2 regions of the Limnohabitans sp. Rim8 genome follow, and region 1 is predicted to be linked to the other one. Evidence: predicted binding sites of a transcription regulator. Region 1 holds the regulator's gene; the other holds the start of a gene.
The links. Region 1 encodes sigma-54, which starts transcription at its own class of promoters, with help from an activator protein. Its sites were predicted from a motif close to TGGCANGNAANCTGCTTT; they were not measured.
Positions count from the first base shown of each region.

Region 2: the regulator sigma-54 is predicted to act here: its motif matches at 2,740-2,757, upstream of glnA (type I glutamate--ammonia ligase).

Region 1 is NZ_CALPTI020000029.1:6,606-11,522, forward strand. It holds gene Q1M54_RS14880 (thiol:disulfide interchange protein DsbA/DsbL) at 1-505, shown strand, start outside; gene lptA (lipopolysaccharide transport periplasmic protein LptA) at 668-1,294, shown strand; gene lptB (LPS export ABC transporter ATP-binding protein) at 1,291-2,049, shown strand; gene Q1M54_RS14895 (RNA polymerase factor sigma-54) at 2,087-3,628, shown strand; gene Q1M54_RS14900 (THUMP domain-containing protein) at 3,639-4,917, shown strand, end outside.
Region 2 is NZ_CALPTI020000003.1:112,550-117,466, reverse strand. It holds gene glnL (nitrogen regulation protein NR(II)) at 1-605, opposite strand, end outside; gene Q1M54_RS03070 (hypothetical protein) at 602-1,156, opposite strand; gene glnA (type I glutamate--ammonia ligase) at 1,279-2,694, opposite strand; gene Q1M54_RS03060 (molybdopterin-binding protein) at 2,968-3,783, opposite strand; gene Q1M54_RS03055 (EI24 domain-containing protein) at 3,821-4,759, opposite strand; gene Q1M54_RS03050 (alpha/beta hydrolase) at 4,869-4,917, shown strand, end outside.

The DNA of each region.
Region 1 (4,917 bases):
CAGCGGCAAGATCGAAATACTGGAGTTCTTTTGGTACAGCTGCCCCCACTGCAATGCGTTTGAACCCGTCTTTGAGCAATGGGCCAAAAACGCCCCCAAAGACGTGGTGGTGCGAAGGGTGCCCGTGGCTTTCCGCGAAGACTTTGTGCCTCAGCAGCGCCTTTACTACACGCTGGAAGCGATGAACCTGGTTGAAAAAATGCACATCCGGGTGTTCAACGCCATCCACGGCGAAAAACTCATGCTCAACAGCGAAGCCACGGTCTTGGCTTGGGCTGAGAAACAAGGCCTGGACAAAGCCAAGTTTGCCGAGACCTACAAGTCGTTTGGCGTGGCTGCCAAAGCCAAACGGGCTGTGCAATTGCAAAATGACTTCAAAATTGAAGGTGTTCCTTCATTGGGCGTGGCTGGCCGTTACTACATCGATGGCACGTTGGCTGGCAACATGGACCGCGCCCTCAAGGTGGCCGAAGCCCTGATCGCCCAAAGCCGACAGGGCCGCTGAGGCCCAGTTTGCGGCGGCTCGACCCCGCGTTGTGATGCCCACCCACCCGCAAGCACTTGTGTTTGCGGGTTTTTTTTGGTTTTTTGAGGCGTGATGGGGTGTCGTTTGGGTTTGAACCGGCGAAACTTGCACCTACAATGGTTGCGTTGCTCAGCAAGATTCATGCCCTCCAAAACTTCTACCCTTATCAGCCGCCCCATCCTGGCCCTTTTGGCGCTGTGCGCCAGCCTGCTGGCTTGGCCCTGCTTGGCAGAGAAAGCCGACCGCGACAAACCCATGCAGATCGAAGCCGACAGCATGCGACACGACGAGGCCAAGCTCTTGACCCAATTCACAGGCAAGGTGGTGGCCACCAAGGGCACCTTGGTCATGCGGGCCGCCCGCATGGACGTGCAGCAAGACAGCCAAGGCCGCCAAGTGGCCAAGTTGTGGGCCGCCCCCACAGAGCGCGTGTTTTTCAGGCAAAAACGCGAAGGCCTGAATGAGTACACCGAAGGTGAAGCCGAAGAAGTCACCTACGACAACCAATCCGATGTCGTTACCTTGATACGCCGGGCCGACATGCGCATCCTGCGCGGCACCGAAGTGGCCAACCAGTTGCAAGGTCACACCATCGTCTTCAACAACATCACCGAAGTGATCACCGTGGACGGCCAACCCAGCCAGTCTGCTGAGCGGCGGGTGCGTGCCACCTTGGTACCACGCACCAAAACACCAGACAATGCGCCGCCTGTGGCGCCCCCCGCATTGCGAACCAGTCCGGGCATGGCGCCCAACCAAAAGCCATGAGCCCAACCGACAAGCCCAGCCGTCTGGAAGCGCACCACCTTCAAAAAGCCTATGGCAGCCGAAAGGTGGTGCACGACGTGTCGGTGCAGGTCGACAAAGGTGAGGTCGTGGGTTTGCTCGGCCCCAACGGCGCAGGCAAAACCACTTCGTTTTACATGATCGTGGGCCTGGTTCGTGCCGATGGCGGACAAATCCTGATTGATGGCGAAGACGTCACCCGCATGCCCATTCACAAGCGTTCGCGCATGGGCTTGTCATACTTGCCGCAAGAGGCCTCGATTTTTCGCAAGCTCTCGGTGGCCGACAACGTGCGCGCCATTTTGGAACTGCAAACCGATGCACAAGGACGCGCCCTGAGCCATGCCGATGTCGAAAAACGCCTGAGTGAGTTGTTGGGCGATTTGCGGGTGGACCATCTGCGCGACTCGCCCTCGGTGGCGCTGTCGGGTGGTGAACGCCGCCGCGTCGAAATTGCACGCGCATTGGCCACCGATCCACGCTTCATTTTGTTGGATGAACCCTTCGCCGGCATCGACCCGATCGCGGTGATCGAGATCCAGCGCATCATCGCTTTCTTGAAGCAGCGCGGCATTGGCGTGCTGATCACCGACCACAATGTGCGCGAGACGCTGGGCATCTGCGACCACGCCTACATCATCAGCGAAGGCCGCGTGCTGGCCGAAGGCACACCCGACGAGATCGTGGCCAACGCCGATGTGCGCCGGGTGTACCTGGGCGAACACTTCAGGATGTGATGAGCACCCCCCGCGTCCACGCCATGAGAGCACAGCCATGAAACCCGGCCTGTCGCTGCGCATGTCCCAGCACCTGGCGCTCACGCCCCAGTTGCAACAATCGATACGCCTGCTGCAGCTGTCCACACTGGAGCTGTCGCAAGAAGTCGACCAGATGCTGGACGAGAACCCCTTTTTGGAACGCGCCGAAGAAGAGGCCCCTGCCGAAGCCTTTGGTCTGGAGCAAGCAGACAGCTACGTGAGCTTAGGCGACCGCGTCAGCGAAAGTGCCAGCACCTCCAGCAGCAGCGAGGACAGCGCCAGCGAAACCCGCGACGAAGTCGTGACCGACGTGGCCGAAAGCTGGGATGGCGACGGCAGCGTGGACATGCGCCCTGACGACAGCGAATGGGGGGGCGATGCCACACCCCGTCAAAAGAACGGCGAAGAAACCGCAGACGCCATTGACTTGGCCCGCAGCAGCGGGTCCCTCACCGACTTTTTGCACCGTCAGGCTTTGTCACTTCGCCTGTCGGAAGTGGACCGCGCCGCCCTGCGCTTTTTGATCGAATCGCTCAATGACGATGGCTACCTGACCGACACACTGCCCGAGCTGGCCGCCAGTTTGGCCGGCACCGATGACTACGAACAGATCGACGAATTGGTACACCGCTTCACCGTGGCGCTGGGTTTGCTGCAATCGCTCGAACCCGTTGGTGTGGGTGCACGCGACTTGGCCGAGTGCCTGCGCATCCAAATCAAGGCTTGGCTGAAGGACGACCCGCAAAGCGAAGTTGCCCAAGCCGCATTGGCCGTTTGCGCATTACCGTTGGAGATGCTGGCCAAACGCGACTACAAGCGTTTGGCGGTGGCTTGCGGCCTGAGCGAAGCCGTGGTCAAAGCCGCCATCCCCTTCATTGCCCGACTCGAACCCAAGCCCGGCCGCCCCTTTGTGCAGGCCGAGCAAAACATCATCATCCCCGATGTGTTGGTGGTGAACACCAGCAAAACGGCTACGCCCAAATTCCGCATCCAGCTCAACCCCGACGTGATGCCCAAGCTGCGCGTGCACGACATCTATGCCAACGCCCTGCGCGGCGGCAAGGGTGACCACCATGCGGGCCTGCAGCAACGCCTGCAAGAGGCACGTTGGTTCATCAAGAACATACAGCAGCGCTTTGACACCATCTTGCGTGTATCGACGGCCATCGTAGAGCGTCAGAAAAACTTCTTGATGCACGGCGAGCTGGCCATGCGCCCGCTGGTGCTGCGCGAGATCGCCGACGAGCTGGGCATGCACGAGTCCACCATCAGCCGCGTGACCACAGCCAAATACATGTCCACGCCGCAAGGCACCTTTGAGTTGAAGTATTTCTTCGGCTCGGGACTGGGCACCGACAGCGGCGGCGCCGCTTCGAGCACCGCTGTTCGGGCGCTCATCAAACAGTTTGTCGCCTCTGAAAAACCCGCCAAACCGCTGTCTGACAACCAAATTTCCGAGATGTTGAAAGAGCAAGGCATCGACTGCGCCCGCCGCACGGTAGCCAAGTACCGCGAAGCTCTGAAGATCGCGCCTGCGAATCTGCGCAAAACCCTTTGAGAGTATCTGAGTGAATTCATTGAACCTGTTCATGCCTTGCGCCGCGGGCGTCGAGGGCTTTTTGGCCGATGAGGTGCACGCCATCACCGACCTCACGGGCCACGACTTGATGACCGGCCGCGGCGGCGTGATGGCACGCGCCTCATGGCGTGACGCCATGCGCATCAACCTGCACAGCCGCCTGACCCAACGCGTGTTGGTGCAACTGTCGGTCACCGACTACCGCAACGAAAACGACCTGTACAACGCCGCCAGCGAGGTGGCCTGGGAAATTTGGTTCACGCCCAAGCAAACTTTCAAGATCGACATCACCGCGCAGCACAGCCCGTTGACCAGCCTGAACTTTGCTGCGCTCAAGATCAAAGACGCCGTGGCCGACCGCTTTCGCGCCAAGCGCGGCGAGCGCCCCAATGTAGACACCACCTGGCCCGATGTGCGCATCTATGCACACCTGACGCCCGAAACGGCCACGCTCTACATCGACACCTCGGGCGAGCCTCTGTTCAAGCGCGGCTGGCGCACCGACAAGGGCGACGCGCCTTTGAAGGAAACCCTGGCCGCAGCCATGATCGCGGCCAGCGGCTGGGACGCCACCGTACCGCTGTACGACTCCTGCTGCGGCAGCGGCACCATCCCGATCGAAGCGGCGCAAATCGCCTGCGGCATTGCGCCCGGTTTGCAGCGCCGATTTGGTTTCGAGAAATTGTTGCCCTTCCAAAACCACGTTTGGCAAGGCCTGATCGAAGAAGCCCGCGACCTGGAACACGAACCCACCGCACCGGTTTTTGGCAGCGATGTGGCCTTCCGCATGGTCGACTTTGCCGAGCGCAACGCCGAACGCGCTGGCGTGTCGGGCGTCATCGAATTCCGTGGCGGCGACGCGCTGCAACGCATGCCCCCCAGCGAGACCCCCGGCATCATGCTGCTCAACCCACCCTACGGCGAGCGCATTGCCGCAGCGGGTGTGGCTGGGCGCGGGCGCAACAACTTCCGGCCAGGTGCGCTTTCGGATGCACGTGCCAGTGTTCGCGCCGCCGAGCAAAGCCACCACCGCGAAACAGCCCAAACCATTGACGGCAACGACAGCGTTGACTTCTTCGCCCAACTGGCCAGCCACTGGAAGAAAAACTACAGCGGTTGGAGCGCCTGGATGCTGACGCCCGACCTGAAACTGCCCAGCAAAATGCGTCTGAAAGAATCACGCCGCGTGCCCATGTGGAACGGCCCCATCGAATGCCGCATGTTCCGCTTTGACATGATCAAAGGCAGCTTGAAGCGCACACCGACAG
Region 2 (4,917 bases), on a different contig from region 1:
TCATGAATGTTCACGTCACCGACCACATGTGGCCTGCGATGCGGCGCAAGCAAGCGGTCCACCAGCGTTTGCAGGCGATCGGCCTCGTGGATGATGACTTGCGTGTACTCGGTCAGCTCTTTGTCATCCAGCTCCATCTCCAGCAACTGGGCCGAGCCCCGAATACCTCCCAACGGGTTCTTGATCTCGTGCGCCAAATTGCGAATCAGCTCCTTGTTGGCCTGAGCTTGGTCCAGCAGGCGTTCCTCACGCTCTTGCCGCGTTTGCTGCTCCACAGGCATGAGCTCCACAATCACCTCATCGGGCTCATCTGTCGCGGCCACGATCACATGAACGGGCAAGATGTCTTCGTGGTGCAGACGGCGCAACTGTGCTTCATAACGCAAGGCGGCAAACTCGTTGGACTGTGCCCCCAACAAAGCCGTCATCAGCGGTTGGGGATCCAAAAAAAAATCAGGCAAGTGCATGTCGTACAGCGTTCGGCGCGACATGCCCAAAGCGTCTTCTAGGGCGGCATTGACAAAAAGGATCCGCCCCTGCCCCTGCATCACCGCAACGGGGGTGGCCAATAAATCAAATGCTTGAAAACGGGCAACTTTACTCATGGGGTGCGGGTGCTGACGACAGCCGGACGGCGTTCAAGCTCACGTTGCAAACTTTCAATGTCACGTTGCGTGCGTTCAATGGAGGCCTTGAGCGAGGAGACCCGGTCCAAGTACCTTTGGTGGTGACGACTTTCAGAGGCCCATTTGACCGGCTCCCCATCGTTGTACTCCTGCACCAATACGGTGAGTTGCTGTCGCGCCTTGTCCAACTCATGACCCACAATGGTGCGGGCATGCAGATCGCGTTCGGCTTGAAGTGCCGGTAAGGGACGAAACAACTCAGCACTGCGCGCTTCAGTGGATGCGGCGCTGGGCACGGGGGCAGGGGCACGAGCAGGCGAAGGTCTGGTTCCAGTGATGACCGTGACAGCCTGCGGCGCCAGGCGCTCGCACTGGCGAACATCACTGGGCGCGTTGGTGTATTCCTGACCGCAACGGTAAATGGCTTCTTGGGCCGAAGCAACCCCCATAGCGGCGACCGACACACTGAAACCCAAGGCCCAGAGATGGCCCACCATGAAGCCGTTTTGGAAACGTCGAAGCGCGAGCATGATTTGACTCCTTTGCCGACTGGCAGTGGACACCATCAAAACCCTATTGAACCAGAAAAAAAGGACGGCCGAAGCCGTCCTGAGGGCGCATTGCACAAGGCGTGCAATGGAACGCATGCCAATCAGAGCGAGTAGTACATGTCGTATTCGACAGGCGAAACTTCGACACGGCTGCGGTTGACTTCTTGCATCTTCAATTCGATGTAAGCGTCGATCCATGAGTCAGTGAACACGCCGCCTTTGGTCAAGAAAGCACGGTCTGCATTCAGTGCGTCCAAAGCTTGGTCCAAGCTGGAGCAAACGGTAGGGACCAATTTGTCTTCTTCTGGAGGCAAGTGGTACAGGTCTTTGGTCGCTGCTTCGCCTGGGTGAATCTTGTTTTCGATACCGTCCAAGCCCGCCATCAACAAGGCTGCGAAGCCGAGGTAAGGGTTGCACAGTGGATCGGGGAAGCGGGCTTCCACTCGACGGCCCTTGTCAGACGCGACGTTGGGGATGCGGATCGAAGCGGAGCGGTTCTTGGCCGAGTAAGCCAGCTTGACCGGCGCTTCGTAGTGAGGGACCAGGCGCTTGTAGCTGTTGGTGCCGGGATTGGTGATCGCGTTCAAGGCGCGAGCGTGCTTGATGATGCCGCCGATGTAGTACAGGGCGAATTCAGACAAGCCAGCGTAGCCGTTGCCTGCGAACAGGTTCTTGCCGTCTTTCCAGATGGACTGGTGCACGTGCATGCCAGAACCGTTGTCCCCAGCGTAAGGCTTGGGCATGAAAGTGGCGGTTTTGCCGTAGGCGTTGGCCACGTTGTGGATCACGTACTTTTGCAACAGTGTCCAGTCAGCACGCTCCACAAGCGTGGAAAACTTGGTACCGATTTCGCACTGGCCAGCGCCTGCCACTTCGTGGTGGTGCACTTCGACTGGGATGCCGACGGATTCGAGGATGAGCGACATCTCGCTGCGCATGTCGTGCGTGCTGTCAACTGGAGGCACTGGAAAGTAACCACCCTTGACGCGGTTGCGGTGGCCTTTGTTGCCGCCGTCCATCTTCGCGCCGCTGTTCCATGGGGCTTCGGCTTCGTCGATGGCGTAGAAGGTGTTGTTGGGCTCAGTGCTCCAGCGCACTTCGTCAAACAAGAAGAATTCTGGCTCGGGGCCGAAGTAAGCGGTGTCGCCCAAGCCCGATTGCTTGAGGTACGTCTCGGCGCGCTTGGCGATGGAGCGGGGATCGCGCTCATAAGCCTTGCCATCTGTGGGCTCGATCACGTCGCAGATCAGGACCAGTGTGACTTCTTCAAAGAATGGGTCAATGATGGCGCTGTTGGCATCGGGAATGAGCAGCATGTCGGAGGCTTCGATGCCTTTCCAGCCGGCAATCGAAGAGCCATCAAAGGCCTGACCGTCTTCGAACTTGCTTTCGTCAAACTGGGACACGGGCACCGTGATGTGCTGCCATTTGCCACGGGTATCGGTGAAACGGAAATCAACGAACTTGACTTCGTTGTCTTTCACCATGGTCATCACATCTGCGACGGTCTTGGCCATCAAATTCTCCTGGATAAAAAGGGATTGAAAAGTTTACTGACAGGTCTTGCAGTTTTTGTGCCAACTTGACACATTCAACCACTGCCAACAGACCGAGATTGTGCCCTGAGCGCATGCTTTTCTAGCTTTGCACTGCAGAAAAAAGCACAAGTCTTCACTCCAATCACGCACATTAACCCATGTGCCTCAAAAAAGCCAACTCTTCGGGTGGCCTCAAAATCCCAGCGATGCACTTAAATAGTGCAATTGCGCATTATATTGGTGCAAAATCAATTACCGCACCATTTCGGGGCCATATTCCAATGAAAAAGCTTGCAAGCCTTGGCGCAGGCCCGCATAGGCGAGATGGGCTGCGGCGGGCTCGCCCTTGACACCCAATTCGATATGCCGCCCCCACTGAGGGTGGTCCACGCTCGGCAAACTGAAGACCTTGACCTCAGGGTGGGCCGCTTCAATGGCTTCCATGAGTGGGGTCAAAGTAGCCTCCATAGCGCCCAAAATGATGACCGACTTCTCAATGTACGCGTTGAGCCTGAAATGCGCACTGTAGTGGGTGTCTAAAACCGATTCGATCATGGGCCAAGCCATGACCGGGAAGCCGGGCACGAAATGAACGCAGCCTCCAGAAGCTCCTTGGCAGCTGAAACCGGGGATTTTGTTGTATGGGTTGCGGATGATGGTCGCCCCTTGCGGAAACACACCCATGTTGAGACGGTGGATGTTGTCGGATCGCTCGGGTTCATAGGCGACGCCCTGCTCTTTGGCAGTGTCCTGCATGCGCTCTTGAATCAAAGCCTTGGCTTCTGGGTGCAAAACCAGTGGCACGTCCAGCGCCCGTCCTGCACATTGGCGGGTATGGTCATCCGGGGTCGCACCAATGCCGCCGCAGCTGAAGACCACGTCATTTGATTCAAAAGCCCGCTTCAGCGTGGCGGTGATGCGACCGGGGTCATCACCGATGTATTCAGCCCAGCCCAGATTCAAGCCGCGAGCGGTCATCAATTCGATGACTTTGGGCAAATGTTTGTCCTGGCGTTTGCCGGACATGATTTCGTCGCCAATGATGATCAGTCCAAAGTGAGGGGTCATGGTGCTGGTGAAGGTCAGATGAGGGGGAACAAAGGGGTCAAGAGCCGCGCCGAGGATCGACATCGGTCACATCGGTTTTAGGGGAGTTGCTGAGCCCTTGCGAAACATTGGCAGCTAAACGGGCCTCAGAGTGCGGCGAGACAGGCTGCGCAGAAAAAATTTCACCGGCAAAGCTTGGCGGTGCCTCAAGGCGCATGTCTTGCAAGGCACTCAAGGCGTAATGTGCAAACCATAAAGATGCAAACGCAAAAACCAAGGTGTAGATCCAGATCGCCAAGGGCACCAAGATCACAAAAGCGGCTGCAAACAATGCGCCCGATGCCCAAACCAAGCTGGGTGCGGCGCCCATCATGCCAGTGATCACGCCCATACCCAAAAGACTCAAACGGTGACGAGACAGCAGAGTTTGTCGCTCTGAGGGGCTGGCAAACTCGGCCAACACATCAAAAGCCATGATGCGGTAGGTGAGCCACCCCCAGATCAATGCGGGCAAAAGCATGGCCAAAGGCGGCACCAACCACATGGGCAAGGTGATCAACAAGGCCCCCAAGGCCAGCAACACAGACCACAATGTCCAACCCAAACCGGACAAAACGCCTGCGCCGTGCTTTGGCTCTAGCCCAACAAAGCGCCTTTGGGCGACCATGCGGGCCAAGGCCGGCGTCATCAACCAAGAAACCAGCACCAGGCAAACGACAACCACCATGGGGGTGATCAGGAAAATGACCACCAAAGGCGCCACGACCGCTTTCAAATCAGGCAAGCCTACGCCTTCCAACCAGCGCCACACCGTGTCCAGCCAACTGGAGGCGTCCAAGCCCGTCCTCACCAGCGCGATGGCGTCATCCCAGTACAAGTAGCCCAGCAACCAGGACAGGGCGACCATCAAAAACAGGGGCAACAGCGACAAGCCGATGACACGGGGATGAAAGCAATATGCGCCAGCACGCCAAAATGAGTCCATCAACAACTTCATGCCTTAAAGCTTAACAGCTGACAACAGCCGACCGCGTTACGGGTGCTTAACCGCCCACTTCAAAACGCCATCAAAATAGCGCTCATCTTTGAATTTGAAAGCCCCTCAGATGCTTTTGCCCGTGAGCGAAAAAACAGACGTGTTTGGCATCCAGCTGG